2 linked regions of the Gemmatirosa kalamazoonensis genome follow. Each later gene encodes a partner of the first gene's protein in a complex. Links are inferred from orthologs where the notes say so. Each region holds a gene or a part of one and is shown on either strand. Other genes may lie near its edges. The genes, in order: dnaN and dnaX.

The links.
Region 2: the proteins of dnaN (region 1) and dnaX are in contact, whole or in part, in a cryo-EM structure (PDB 8GIZ), measured with the Escherichia coli proteins. The link is inferred for Gemmatirosa kalamazoonensis from one-to-one orthologs.

What each region holds. Positions count from the first base shown.
Region 1 is NZ_CP007128.1:1,208,316-1,215,034, forward strand. What follows is about bases 2,019-4,927. They hold dnaN (DNA polymerase III subunit beta), read left to right. Parts: upstream 2,019-2,871; coding sequence 2,872-3,984; downstream 3,985-4,927. Other genes in these bases: dnaA (chromosomal replication initiator protein DnaA), read left to right, coding at 2,019-2,471; J421_RS05360 (P-loop NTPase family protein), read left to right, coding at 4,009-4,560; J421_RS05365 (sugar phosphate isomerase/epimerase family protein), read left to right, coding at 4,817-4,927. Also shown: membrane protein insertion efficiency factor YidD, read right to left, coding at 1-47; rnpA (ribonuclease P protein component), read right to left, coding at 59-499; rpmH (50S ribosomal protein L34), read right to left, coding at 516-683; more of dnaA, read left to right, coding at 945-2,018; more of J421_RS05365, read left to right, coding at 4,928-5,797; J421_RS05370 (carbon-nitrogen hydrolase family protein), read left to right, coding at 5,794-6,582; J421_RS05375 (cupin domain-containing protein), read left to right, coding at 6,695-6,719. UniProt on the Escherichia coli protein: Confers DNA tethering and processivity to DNA polymerases and other proteins. Acts as a clamp, forming a ring around DNA (a reaction catalyzed by the clamp-loading complex) which diffuses in an ATP-independent manner freely and bidirectionally along dsDNA.
Region 2 is NZ_CP007128.1:3,341,033-3,347,694, reverse strand. The notes cover bases 3,568-6,419. They hold dnaX (DNA polymerase III subunit gamma/tau), read right to left. Parts: upstream 5,968-6,419; coding sequence 4,168-5,967; downstream 3,568-4,167. Other genes in these bases: J421_RS14420 (threonine aldolase family protein), read right to left, coding at 6,241-6,419; J421_RS14435 (YbaB/EbfC family nucleoid-associated protein), read right to left, coding at 3,662-3,979; recR (recombination mediator RecR), read right to left, coding at 3,568-3,660. Outside these bases: J421_RS14465 (competence/damage-inducible protein A), read right to left, coding at 1-700; J421_RS14460 (CDP-alcohol phosphatidyltransferase family protein), read right to left, coding at 716-1,402; J421_RS14455 (GTP-binding protein), read right to left, coding at 1,455-2,132; J421_RS14450 (roadblock/LC7 domain-containing protein), read right to left, coding at 2,146-2,673; J421_RS14445 (hypothetical protein), read right to left, coding at 2,684-3,064; more of recR, read right to left, coding at 3,061-3,567; more of J421_RS14420, read right to left, coding at 6,420-6,662. UniProt on the Escherichia coli protein: Part of the beta sliding clamp loading complex, which hydrolyzes ATP to load the beta clamp onto primed DNA to form the DNA replication pre-initiation complex.

The sequences.
Region 1 (6,719 bases):
AGGGCCACCTGATAGCCGCGGACGAACAGGATCAGAAGCTTCGACATCGGGCTGTCACTTACGCGGCCGACCCGCCGGCAGGATTCAGCAGCCGCCCGATGTCGCGCGCCGCGCGCTCGATCTGCCGCGCCAGGGCGTCGAACGAGTCGCCGTACGCCTCGACGCGGGCGCGGATGACGACGTCGCTCGGCGGGAGCGTCGGGAGCAGCCGGGTGCGGACGAGCTCGCGCAGGCGGCGCTTGAGGCGGTTCCGGTCCACGGCGGTGTGCTTGTGGCGGGGAACGATGATCCCCACCCGCGGGACGGCCGCCGCGCGCACGCGGACGTCGAGGTGGTCGAGGCGGACGCGCTTCCCCCGCTGCCGCACGGCGTCGAAGTCGGCCGGGCGGGTGAGGCGCCGCTCGCGCGGAAACGCGAACGGCCGGCGAGCGGCCGGCGTGATGCCGAGCGGCTCGCCGGCCGATGGCGGTGCGCCGACTCCCGGGAGGGGCGCCGGCACGGAGCCCGAAGGCTCGTCAGGCGCCGGCGGCGTACTTCGACGGCAGCTGAACGGTCAGGCGCTTCCGCCCCTTCTTGCGGCGGCGGCTGAGGACTTCACGCCCCCACTTGTCGGCCATCCGGGTGCGGAAGCCGTGCGTCCGGATACGACGCTTGTTGCGGGGACGATACGTGGGCTTGCCCATGGGAAAACGCTCCGGCAGGTACTGGTCGAACTTTACGGCGCAGACCGCTAAACGTAGTCGGGGGTTGGAGTTGCGTCAACCGGTGGAGCAGCGGTCGGCGAGCGCGCGGGGGGGAACATCGCACGGGTTCGTGACTCCGGGCAAGTTTCCCACAGGATCGGGGTACTTGTCCACGGATCGGGCGCGATCGCGTTGACTTTTCCACATGGGCGGGGCTACGTTCGCGGCCCCTTTCCCGTCTGCCTCACCCGTTCCGCCCGCATGTCGCTGTCGGCCGCCGAAGTCTGGGAGCGCCTGCTCCTCCGCGCCCGCGCAGAGCTCCCCGAGTCCACGTACCGGACCTGGCTCGAGCCGACGGAAGCACTCGCGCTGGACGGGGACACGATCGTGATCGGCGCGCCGGACCAGTTCGCGGCCGACTGGAACGAGTCGAAGCACGCGGCGCTCCTCGCCTCGTTCGGCCCGGTCGCCCTCGGCCATCCCGTGGCGGTGACGTTCAAGGTGCACGAGGACCGGAAGAAGCGGGCGCAGATGGATTTCCTCGTCGAGCCGCCGCCGGCGCCAGCGCGGGACTCGGGACTCGGGACTCGGGACTCGGGTGCCGGACGAGTCGCGAGTCCCGAGTCCCGAGTCCCGACCCAGCAGCGCGTCGTGTCGGCGCCCCTGAATCCGCGCTACACGTTCGACCACTTCGTGATCGGCAAGTCGAACGACGTCGCGGCGGCGGCGGCGTTAGGCGCGGCGCAGGCGCCGGGGAAGGTCTACAACCCGCTGTTCATCTACGGCGACACGGGGCTCGGCAAGACGCACCTCATCCAGGCCGTCGCGCACGCGCTGCTCGAGCGCAACCCGCACACCCGGGTCACCTACGTGAACACCGAGCAGTTCACGAACGAGTTCGTCGCTGCGATCCAGGGACGCACGACGCTCGACTTCCGCCGCCGCTACCGCGAGACCGACCTGCTGCTCGTCGACGACGTGCAGTTCCTGCGCGGCAAGGAGACGACGCAGGAGGAGTTCTTCCACACGTTCAACGCGATCTACGAGGCCGGGCGGCAGATCTGTCTCACGAGCGACCGCCCGCCGAAGGAGATCCCGGGGCTCGAGGGGCGCCTCGTGTCGCGCTTCGAGTGGGGGATGGTGACGAACGTCGACCTTCCGGAGTTCGAGCACCGCGTCGCGATCCTGCGGAAGAAGGCGGAGCTGGACCACCTGGAGAGCTCCATCCCCGACGAGGTGATCGAGTTCATCGCCGAGCACGTGACGTCGAGCGTGCGCGAGCTGGAGGGGTCGATCATCAAGCTGCTGGCGTTCGCGAGCCTGAAGCACAAGGACATCACGATCGAGCTCGCGCGCGAGGCGCTGCGCGACAAGATCCGCTCGGAGGACGCGATCGGGATCGGGACTCGGGACTCGGGACTCGGGACTCGGGGGGGACTCGGGAGTCGGGTGTACACGGCGTCGCCGACGACGAAGTTCGCGCAGCACGCCGCGCTGTCGGTGATGACGATCCAGCAGATGGTGGCCGCGGAGTGGGGCGTGACGCCGGAGGGGCTGCAGTCGAAGACGCGCACGAAGACGCTGACGACGCCGCGGCAGGTGGCGATGCTGCTGTGCCGCGAGCTGCTCGGCCTCCAGCTCGTGGAGATCGGCAACGCGTTCGGCGGGCGCGACCACTCGACGGTGATCCACTCGCTGGAGCGCGCGGCGGAGATGATCGGCGAGGACGAGCGGTTCCGGGCGCGTGTGGAGAAGGTCCGCGGGATGTTGGAAACGCTGCGCACCTGACGGTCGTTCTCCACAGCACTCCGCGGATCTCCACGCGCGGCCGATCGGTGGGGGCGTCGGCGCCCGGGTTTCTCCCCGCGGCGGCGGTTCTCCACGCCGGAGTCCACACCGGTTCCCACGGCGGAAGTCGGTACGCCGACGGGAGTTCCGGGATCTGTCGACGAGTCCACAGACTCTACTGCTGTTGCTGGTCTTTCTATATCAAGAACAGCATTACAGCAGAACGACGTTGTCGACAGGATGAACGGGACGGACAGGATGGAAAGACGACGAAGCGCACTCTGTTGTTGGGGTCCATCCTGGCCGTCCGGCTCATCCTGTCCAAACCGCCCCGGCGGCGCTTAGTATTCGCCCCGGACGACCCCGGTCCTCCCCAGAAACCCGTCCTGTCCCAGTCTCGATGCGCTTCACGATCTCACGGGAGAAGTTGCAGGAAGGCCTCGGCGCCGTCGCGGCGAGCATCCCGGCCAAGACGACGCTCCCGGTGCTCTCCAACATCCTCCTCGAGACCACCGAGCGGGGGATCCGCCTGTCCGGGACGGACCTCGACATCGCCGTGAGCACGGAGGTGGCGGCCGACGTGGAGACGGCGGGCGCGATCACGATCCCGGCGAAGAAGCTGAGCGAGATCGCGCGCGAGCTGCCGCCGTCGCCGGTGAAGGTGGCGGCCGCCGGCGAGCAGCGGGTGACGCTCGAGTGCGGCCGGTCGCGGTTCAAGCTGTTAGGCCTGCCGAAGGACGAGTTTCCGGCGTTCCCCGGCGTGAAGTTCGATCAGAGCTGGCGGGTGAAGAGCGGCGAGCTGCAGCAGCTCATCACGCACACGGCGTTCGCGGTGAGCACGGAGGAGAGCCGCCCGATCCTGAACGGCGTGCTCTGGGAGCTGCGCCCGGATCGCATGCGCATGGTGGCGACGAACGGGCACCGGCTGGCGAAGATGGAGGTGCCGATCGCGTCGGCCGGCGCGCCGAGCGGCGATCTCATCGTGCCGCCGAAGGCGCTGGAGCAGATCCGCCGGCTCTTCCCCGCCGACGAGGACCTCGAGATCGCGCGCGGCGACAACCACCTCGGCTTCCGCTCGCCGCTGACGAGCGTGTTCACGCGCCTGATCGAGGGGCCGTATCCCCCGTACGAGCAGGTGATCCCGAAGGACAACGACAAGGTCGCCGTCGCGGACAAGGGATCGCTGACGTCGGCGCTGAAGCGCATGTCGGTGATCGCCTCGGACCAGACGCACCGCATCCGGCTGTCGTTCAACGCGGGGATGCTGAAGTTCTCGGTGCAGACGCCGGACCTCGGCGAGGCGCAGGACGAGCTGCCGATCCGCTACGATGGCGATCCGCTCGACATCGGGTTCAACGCGGCGTACCTGCTCGAGATCCTGCGCTACATGCCGTCGGAGGAAGTGAAGCTGACGTTCAAGGCGCCGGAGCGCGCGGCCACGGTGGAGCCGGAGGGGTGGGACAATCCGGCGAAGTATCTGTGCCTCGTGATGCCGCTGCGCCTGATGGACTGACGGTGCCCGCGCGTTAGGCGCGCGGTGAGCGCCACCTCCGCACCGGAGCCGCCCGCGATTCTGGTCGTCACCGGCGCGTCGGGTGCGGGCAAGTCGACGCTGGTCCGCGGCCTCGCCGCGCTCGGGCTGCGGGGGGTGGGCTGCTACGAGCTCGACACGATGGGCATCCCGTCCGAGGCGGAGATCGCTGCACGCTTCGGCGGCGGCGAGGGATTCCAGGCGTGGGCGCTCGACACGTGGATCGAGCGCCTCGCGCGCAACGACGACCGCGTCGCGGTGGCGGTGCTCGACGGGTCGGTGCGCCCGCGGGCGGCGCGGGACACGCTCGCGCGGCACGGGATCGTACGCGGGGCGGTGGTGCTCGTCGACTGCGCGTACGCCGAGCGTAACGCGCGCCTGCGGGGATCGCGCGGGCAGCCGGAGCTCGCCACGGCGCAGATGGACGCGTGGGCAGCGTACCTGCGCGGCCAGGCCGACGCGCTGGACGTGCCGGTGCTGGACACGACGGCCACGGAGCCCGCCGTCGGTGTCGCGGCGCTCGAAGGGCACGTCGCTCGTCTGCGCGACGCCGGCTGAGGAGTCGTTAGGCACTCACCTGCCGAGGTGCGATGCTTCACTCGAGAGCAGCCAGCAACTGGGTGGACCGCGGCGCGCCGCCGACGCCCGGCAGCGCTCGACGACGAGGTAGCCTTCTTCCGGGTGCGGATGCCGCGGTCGCTGCTGCTCGCCAAGGCGCTGGAGCATCACGCGCATCACCGGGGCAGGTGGCCGTCCACCTGCGATTGGCCGGCATCACGCCGCCTAGCCAGCGGCTGTTCTGAGGGTCGCACACATGTCCGCCTCCGACGCGAGCGGTCGAATCGGTCGACGGGAGTTCCTGACACGCTCGGCGTTAGGCGCCGCGGCGCTCGCGCTGCCGCGCGCGCCCGCTGCCGCGATGTTCGTATCGCTCCCGCCGTGGGCAGTGGCCCGCGGCGTCGTGTGGCCCGAGCAGGCCCGGCTCGCGGCGCGCGTCGGATACGCAGGCATCGACTGGGCGTTCGGACCGGCGAAGACCGCCGGCGTCGAGGCCACGCGGGCGCTGCTGGCCGAGCTGGCGATCGTGCCCACCATCACCAACCTGCCGATGCAGGGCACGCTCGGCCCCGACGAGGCGGCGTTCGCGGCGCAGCTACCGACGCTGGACCAGGACGCGGCGTTCTGCCGCGCGATCGGGTGCAGTCGCTTTCAGCTCGTGCTGGGCGCCACGACGCCTAACGGACAGCCGAAGGCCGAGCACTGGGCGCGCGTGCGGCGCCGCCTGTCGGCGGTGGCCGCGGTGCTCGCGCCGCACGACGTGCGGCTGGGCCTCGAGTTCCTCGGACCGCGCGTGTTCCGCCGGCGCCGCGAAGGTACGCCGCCCGACGCCCCGCCGCCGGTGCCCTTCGTGTGGACGCTGCCCGAGACGCTCGCGCTCTGCGAGGCGTCGGGGCCCAACGTCGGCGTGACGCTCGACGCGTGGCACTGGCATCACGCGGGCGGCACGACGACTGACATCCGCGCGGCGAGCGCGTCGCGCATCGTCCATGTCCACGTTTCGGATGCCCGAGCGATGCCGCCCGACGACGTGCGCGACGACATGCGGCTGCTCCCGGGCGAGGGCGTGATCGATCTGGTCGGTTTCTTCCAGGCGCTCGCGGCGATCGGGTATCGGGGCGGCGTGGCGCCCGAGACGATCGGCCCGCGCATTCCCGATGGGATGTCGCCCGAGGACAGCGCCCGCCTGGCCCTCGAGGCCACCATGGCGGTCCTGAGGAGGGCGGGCGTGACATGAGCACCGTTCGCGTTGCGCTCGCCAACATCCACCCCGCGACCACCCGCGACGAATCGGTCACCCTGGCGCGCGCGGCCATCGAGCGCGCCTCTGCCGCGCGGGCCGACATCGTCTGCTTCCCGGAGTGCTACGTGCCCGGCTACCGCACACCCGGTAGCACGCTCCCGCCGCCCGACGAGGCGTTCCTCGCGCGCGCGTGGTCGAGCATCGCGGAGTCGGCCGCCGCCGCGAACGTGGCGGTGGTGTTAGGCACCGAGCGGCTCGTCGACGGCGCGCCTCGTATCACGGCGCTCGTCGTCGACCGGGACGGCACGCTCCTCGGCTTCCAGGACAAGGTGCAGCTCGACCCGTCGGAGGAGAGCCTCTTCTCGCCGGGGAGCGAGCGGCGGTGCTTCACGATCGGCGTGCTGACGTTCGGCATCGCGATCTGCCACGAAGGGTGGCGCTACCCGGAGACGGTACGCTGGGCGGCGCGGCGCGGTGCGCAGGTGGTGTTCCACCCGCACTTCCACGAGGCGGAGCCGGGCAGCTTCCGTCCGACGTCGTTCGACGACCCGCGCAACACGTTCCACGAGAAGGCGATGCTCTGCCGCGCGGCGGAGAACGGCTGCTGGTTCGCCAGCGTGAACGTCGCGAGCGATGGATCGCCGACGACGTCGGCGATCGTCAGACCGGACGGGACGCTGCTGGCGTGGCAGCCGTACGGCACGGACGGGCTGCTCGTGGCGGACCTCGACCTCGACGCGGCGACGGGGCTGCTCGCGTCGCGCTGTCGTTCGGCGTGACCGCTCGGCCGTTAGGACACGGCGCGCTCGTGGGTCGATCGACCCGGTCGCGCGGCGTGCGCGCGTCGCATCGTTCGGCGCTCCTCATCGATCCGAGTCCACCGAGCGACCCATGTCCCGCTACACCTACCCGCACA
Region 2 (6,662 bases), 2.1 Mb from region 1 along the record:
CGAGGCCGCGCGACGTCAGGCGCAGGTCGACGCCGTCGGGCCCCGGCAGGTAGGCGAGCGCGAGCCCGTCGACGCCGCGCGCGATCTCGCCGAGCCGATCGGCGATCGCGCTCTCGGCGATCGCGGTCGTGCGCACGGTGCGCGAGCGCACGACGCGCGGCGACTCGTTAGGCATCGCGGCGCGCTCGCGGACGAGCGGCAGCAGCTCGTCGGCGAGCATGCCGCGCATCTCGCGGGGGACGCCGGGCAGCATGGCGACCCACCGCCGTCGCTCGTCCTCGAGCCAGATGCCGGGCGCGGAGCCATGGCGGTTCGTGAGCACGCGCGCGCCGTCGGGGATCGCGACCTGCTGGCGATTCGACGCGGGGAGCTCCGTCCCGAAGCGCTTGCGCCATCGCTCGGCGAGCTGCGCGAGCAGCGTCTCGTCGACGTGCAGCTCGCGGCCGAACAGCCGCGCGATGCTCGGCTTCGTCATGTCGTCGGCCGTCGGACCGAGGCCGCCGGTGGTGATCACGGCGCCGGTGCGCTCGAGCGCGTCGCGCACCGCGCCCGCGATCTCGCTCGCCTCGTCGCCCACCGACGTGCGGCGCACCACCTCGACGCCGACCGCCGCGAGCTCGCGCGCGATGTGCGCTCCGTTCGTGTCGACGGTGAAGCCGAGCAGCAGCTCGTCGCCGATGGTGACGATCTCGACGCGCACGCGCGGGCGGAGTGCCTAACGCAGCGGCGCGGTCGGCTGACGCAGCAGGCCGCCGTACCGGCGCAGGTAGAGGTAGAGCGAGTAGAGCGTGAGCGCCACCGCGCCCCACATCGCGAGCCCCCCGACGATGCCATTCAGCAGCGAGAACGCGTAGAACGGCGACCGGCCCACCCACGCCTCGCGCTCGGCGAGCGTGAGCGCGTAGAACCACGCGTACGCCGACCCGACCCAGATCGACTGGAACGTCGTCTTCCACTTCGCCGGACCGATGGCCGAGATGACGACGCCGCGCCGCTTCGCGTACTGACGGAACACCGTCATGAACAGCTCGCGGCCGAGCACCACGATCACGATCCAGAGCGGCAGCCCCGCGGCGCCCAACGGCGTCACGAAGCGCAGGTCACCGGCGCTCGGCGTCGAGCCGGCGGAGACGTCGAGGAGCGGGCCGCGCTGCAGCGCGTACATCGGCACGAGCGTCGCCACGAGCAGCGCCTTGTCGGCGAGCGGATCGAGCAGGCGGCCGAGATCCGTGACGAGGTTGCGCGTGCGCGCGAGGTGCCCGTCCCAGTAGTCCGTGACCGCCGCCGTGACGTAGAGCACGAACGCCGCGAGGCGTGCGGTCGGCGACGGCGTCAGCGGCAGCAGCGCGATCAGCGGCGCCACTGCGATGCGTGCGGCGGTGATCGCGTTCGGAAGGTTCACGGGCTGCGCGGTCGGGACGTCGATCGCCGGATCGTGGACCGCGTGAAGATAATCAGCCGAGCGACTTGATGACGAGCTTCGCGACCGCCTTCAGCGTGTCGAACACGCCCTCGCCGGTGGAGGCGATCGCCTCGAACGACGGCACGCGCTCCCACCATTCCCCGCTCGGCAGCCGCTCGACGAGCATCGTGCCCGGCTGGAACGGGTTGGGCATCGGCCGGCAGCGCGTCGGCTCCGCGACTTCCCACCCGGGATTCAGCATCGCCTCGAGCTCCTCCACCGGCGCCGCGTTGGGCAGGTCGCGCTTGTTGTACTGCACGACGAACGGGAGCTGCGTCAGGTCGTACCCGTGCTCCGCCATGTTGTCGTACAGGTTCTGCATCGACTCCTGGTTCGCTTCCGCGCGATCGACCTGCGAGTCGGCCACGAACACGACGCCGTCGACGCCCTTCAGAATCAGCTTGCGGCTCGCGTTGTAGTACACCTGCCCCGGCACCGTGTAGAGGTGGAAGCGGGTGCGGAAGCCGCGGATCTCGCCGAGATCGACGGGCAGGAAATCGAAGAACAGCGTGCGCTCGGTCTCCGTGGCGAGCGAGATGAGCTTCCCGCGCGTGTCCGGATTGACCTTGCCGTAGATGTGTTCGAGGTTCGTCGTCTTGCCGCCGAGACCAGGACCGTAGTACACGATCTTGCAGTTGATCTCGCGCGACGCGTAGTTGATCATCGACATCGGTACGCGTCTCCTACGAGAAGAGTCGGTCGATCTCGTCCTCGGCGCCCGCGAGCAGGTCGGCCGGGGCGACGCCGAGCGAGCGCGCGAGCCCGCCGGTGTGCGGGGCGGCGCCGGGGGCGGTGGCGCGCGCGAAGACACCCTCGAACACGCGCGAGAGCTCGTCGACGACGCCCTTCAGCTTCAGCTTCACGAGGCCGAGCGTCGCGCGGTTGTCGAACAGCACGACGAGGATGATGCGGCGCGCGACGTCGGCGAGGAACATCGACTCGCGCTCGCCCTGGTGGAACAGCGTCGTGAAGTCGCGTTCCCCGATGAGCCGCGCGAGCTGGTCGTTCGCGCTGAAGTCGGCCGCGGTGAGCGACGCGAACGCCGTCGCGTCGAACGCGGGCGCCTCACCGATCGTCGCGACGAGCTGCCCCGCCCGGTCGACGAGCAGCGCGCAGCGCGAGTTGCTCTCGTAGAGGAACCGCTGGAGCGATCCGGTGATCGCCTGGAAGTCGTCCTCGGTGAACGACCAACTCGCCGCGCCTGCCGCCATCTCGTGAGTCCTAGGGTCCGTGCCGCTCCAGCAGCTCTTCCACCGCGCGCAGTACCCGCCGCGCCCGGCGGCGCAGCAGCGGGTGCGGCTCCCAGGCGATGTAATCGCGGAGCAGCCGCACGGTATCAACGCTCGGACGGGCCCCGAGGTAACTGATTGCCGCGAATCGGCGCACCGGGTGGTGGCTGAACAGCCCCCGGCGGTTGACGTCGAGCAGCCGGCTCCAGAGCGCGGCGCCGACGGCGATCCCCCCGATGAACCCCAGCGCGGCGAGGGCCGTCGGAGCGAGCGCCGTCGGAGCGAGACGCGTCGAGCCGTGCGCACGAGCGCGGCGCCGCCTCCGCCGTCCACGCCGGGGGACGACCGCGACGCGCGTGCCCCCGAAGCTCACGCCATCTCCCGGCGGGCAGACAGCGCCTGCGCGATCGTGACCCCGTCGGCGTACTCCAGGTCCCCGCCGACCGGCAGCCCACGCGCGATCCGCGTCACGGCGACGCGGCCGCCGGTGGCGGCGGCGAGCGCGCGCTGGACGAACAGCGCCGTGGCCTCGCCCTCGAGGCTCGGATTCGTGGCGAGGATCACCTCGCGCACCTCGTCGTGCCGCGCGCGATCGGTGAGGGCGCCGATCGTGAGGTCCTCGGGCGTGACGCCGTCGAGCGGCGAGAGGCGGCCGCCGAGGACGTGGTACAGCCCCCGATACTCGCCCGTGCGCTCGATGGCGCCGATGTCGGACGCCTCCTCGACGGCGCAGATGACGGTCGGGTCGCGCCGCGGGTCGCGACACACCGCGCAGAGCTCGTCCTCGGAGAGGTTGAAGCAGCGCGCGCACGGCCGCACGCGTTCGGCGAGCGTCATGAGCGCGTCGGCGAGCCGGCGGCTCTGCTCGGGGCGCTGCTTCAGCAGGTAGTACGTGAGCCGCAGCGCCGTCTTGCGCCCGATGCCGGGGAGCTTCGAGAGCTCCGTGGCCAGCTCGTCGATCGCGGACAACTCAGAACGGGAGCTGGAACGGGAGATCGAGCCCGCCCGTGATCTGTCCCATCTGGGCCTGCTGTGCCTCGGCGGCCTTCTTCTGCGCGTCGGAGACGGCGACGAGCACGAGGTCCTCGAGCATCTCGACGTCGTCCGGGTTCACGACGCTCTTGTCGATCGTGACCTTGCGCACGGTGCCCTTGCCGTCCGCCTCGACGGAGACCATGCCGCCGCCGGCGCTGCCGGTGACCGTCTGGTGCTCCAGCGCATCCTGCATCTGCTGCAGCCGCCCCTGCATCTCCTGGGCTTGCTGCATGAGCTTCATGAAATCGGTCATGGCTGAACGATAACAGCGGAAGCGGATGCTGCGGAATCGGGTGCGGCACTGGGAGCATTGAACCGCAGAGGACGCAGAGGACGCAGAGGGGAACCAATTCTCGTTGGTTTGCTCTGCGTCCTCTGCGTCCTCTGCGGTTCACGCACGAAGGCCTCGCGCTCGCCGGGGCTCGACACCGGACATCCCGCTCAATCGAGGAGGTCGAGATCGAGCTCGGAGATCGCCGCGCCAAGCGTGGGGTCGCGCTTCGCGAGCGACGCCATGCGCTCCGCGCGCACGCTCTCCGTAGTGAGGCGCTCCACCGGCGCCGGCGAGTCCGGGGCGCGGACGACGAGGCGCGACGCGTTGGGCACGACGAGGCGCAGCGCGGTGAGCACGTCGTCGCGGCCGCTCTCCAGCGCGAACACGTGCGCGTCGTTCGCTTCCTGCAGCTCCACCGTCACGACGCCGCTCGCGGCGATCGCGACGGGGAGCGTGGCGGCGAGCGCGGTGCCGACGAGCGGACGCGTGCTGCGCGCCTGCTCCACGACCTCCTCCCAACGCTCGGCCAGCGTGTGCACGTCGACCACCGGTGCCGCGCTCGTCGCGCGCGGCGGTGCCGGGCGCTCGAGGACCGTCGTGCCGGCGGCGCGTGCGGGAGCGGCGCTCGCCTCGGGGGGCGGCTCGGGCGGCGCCCAGTCGCCGAATGCGGAGCCCGTGGCGCGTGACTCGGGCTGCGGCCGCGGAGCGGGTTGGGCGCTCGGCGGCGGCGCGGCACGGCGTGGCGGCGGCGCGGGCGTCTCGACCGCGGTGGATGGAACCGAGCGCCGGGCGCCGCCGGCGGCCGAGCCACTCGGCGTCGGCGCGCCACCGAGCTCGCGCAGCACCGACTCGAGATCGACCGCGCGGTCCATGAGCGCGAAGCGGACGAGCAGCGTCTCGAGCAGGAGGCGCTGCTGACCGCTGCGGCGGAAGCGCGGCTCCGCCTCGACGAGGAGCTGCAGCATGCGCAGCAGATCGGCCGGCGCGATGCGCTCGCGGCGCTCGTCGAGCGCCTGTCGCAGCCGCTCGCTGAGGTCCGGCGCCGTCCCGCCGAGCGCGGTGGCGAGCAGCGCGCGCAGCACGTCGCCGAGGCCGGCGAGGAAGAGCGTGAAGTCGACGCCCGCGTCGGCGAGGCGCGCCACCGCAGCGAACACGTCGCCCGCGCGCCGAGCGGCGACGAGGTCGAGGATCGCGAGGTACTCGTCCTCGGGCACGAGGCCTAACGCCTCGGCGACGCGGTCCGTCGTGACGCGCGCGTCGGCGCCGAGCGAGAGGACCTGGTCGGTGAGCGACAGCGCGTCGCGCAGGCCGCCGTCGGCGGCACGGGCGATCATGCCTAACGCTTCCGGCTCGAACGACACGCCTTCGGCCGTCAGCACGGCAGTGAGGCGCTCGCGGATCTCGGCCGGGCCGATGCGGCGCAGGTCGAAGCGCTGTAGCCGGCTGAGGATCGGCGCCGCGGTCTGCGCGATCTTCTGCGGCTCGGTGGTGGCGAACACGAACACGACGCGCGGCGGCGGCTCCTCGAGCACCTTGAGCAGCGCGTTCCACGCCTCGCGCGTGAGCATGTGCGCCTCGTCGACGATGTAGACCTTGTAGCGGTCCTCGCCGGTGGGCGCATACATCGCGCGCTCGCGCAGCTCGCGCGCGTCGTCGACGCTGCGATTGCTCGCCGCATCGATCTCCACGACGTCGAGGCTCGACGCGCCGCTCCAGATGCGGCGGCAGCTCGCGCACTCGCCGCACGGCTCACCGTCGCCCTTCGCGCCGCGCACCTCGCAGTTGAGCGCCATCGCGAGCACGCGGGCGAGCGTCGTCTTCCCGGTGCCGCGCGGGCCGCACAGCAGGTAGCCGTGCGCCACGCGGCCGCGCGCGATCGCCCCCTTCAGCGTGTTCGAGACGTGCGACTGGACCGCGACCTCGGAGAACGACTTCGGGCGGTACTTTCGCGCGAGGGCGAGGGCCATCGGAGGGCAGCGAGGAGCGTGGAGCGAGAGACGAGGCGGGCTCGCGGAATCTCGCGGACGGGCGAGACCGTCGCCAGCGTGCGGCGCGCCACCCCGAAACGCGAACCGGCCGGCGCCTCCCGTGGGGACGGCTGCCGGCCGGATACTCCAGGTCTGACGGAGCTACGTGAGACACCACACGCGGCTGCTACCTGCGGGGTCCTGACCGGGTTAGCGGGCTCGCGCCCTCCGGGACCTGGAGCACCCGTAAGTTAGTCGAGCGCCCGGTCTCACTCAAGCCGCGGAGGCGTGTTCGGCCTCGAGCGCACGCGCGATGGCGTCGGCCGCACGCCGCACGCCGGCTGCGTCGACGTCAAGGTGCGTCACCGCACGCACGCGCGTCGGCGTCCAGAACGAGAGCAGCACGCCGAGCGCGCGCGCGCGGTCGAGCACCGACGTCGCCGTGGGCTGCGGCAGATCGATCATCACGATGTTGGTCTCCGGCGTCACCGCGCGCGCGCCACCCGCACCGTCGATCGCGCGTGCGAGCGCCTGCGCGTTCGCGTGGTCCTCGGCGAGGCGCTCACGGTGGTGCGTGAGGCCGTGCAGCGCGGCCGCGGCGAGCACGCCCGACTGCCGCATGCCGCCGCCGAGCCGTCGACGCACGGCGACGGCGTCCGCCATCGCCGCGGCGGGCCCGGCGAGCACCGCGCCGA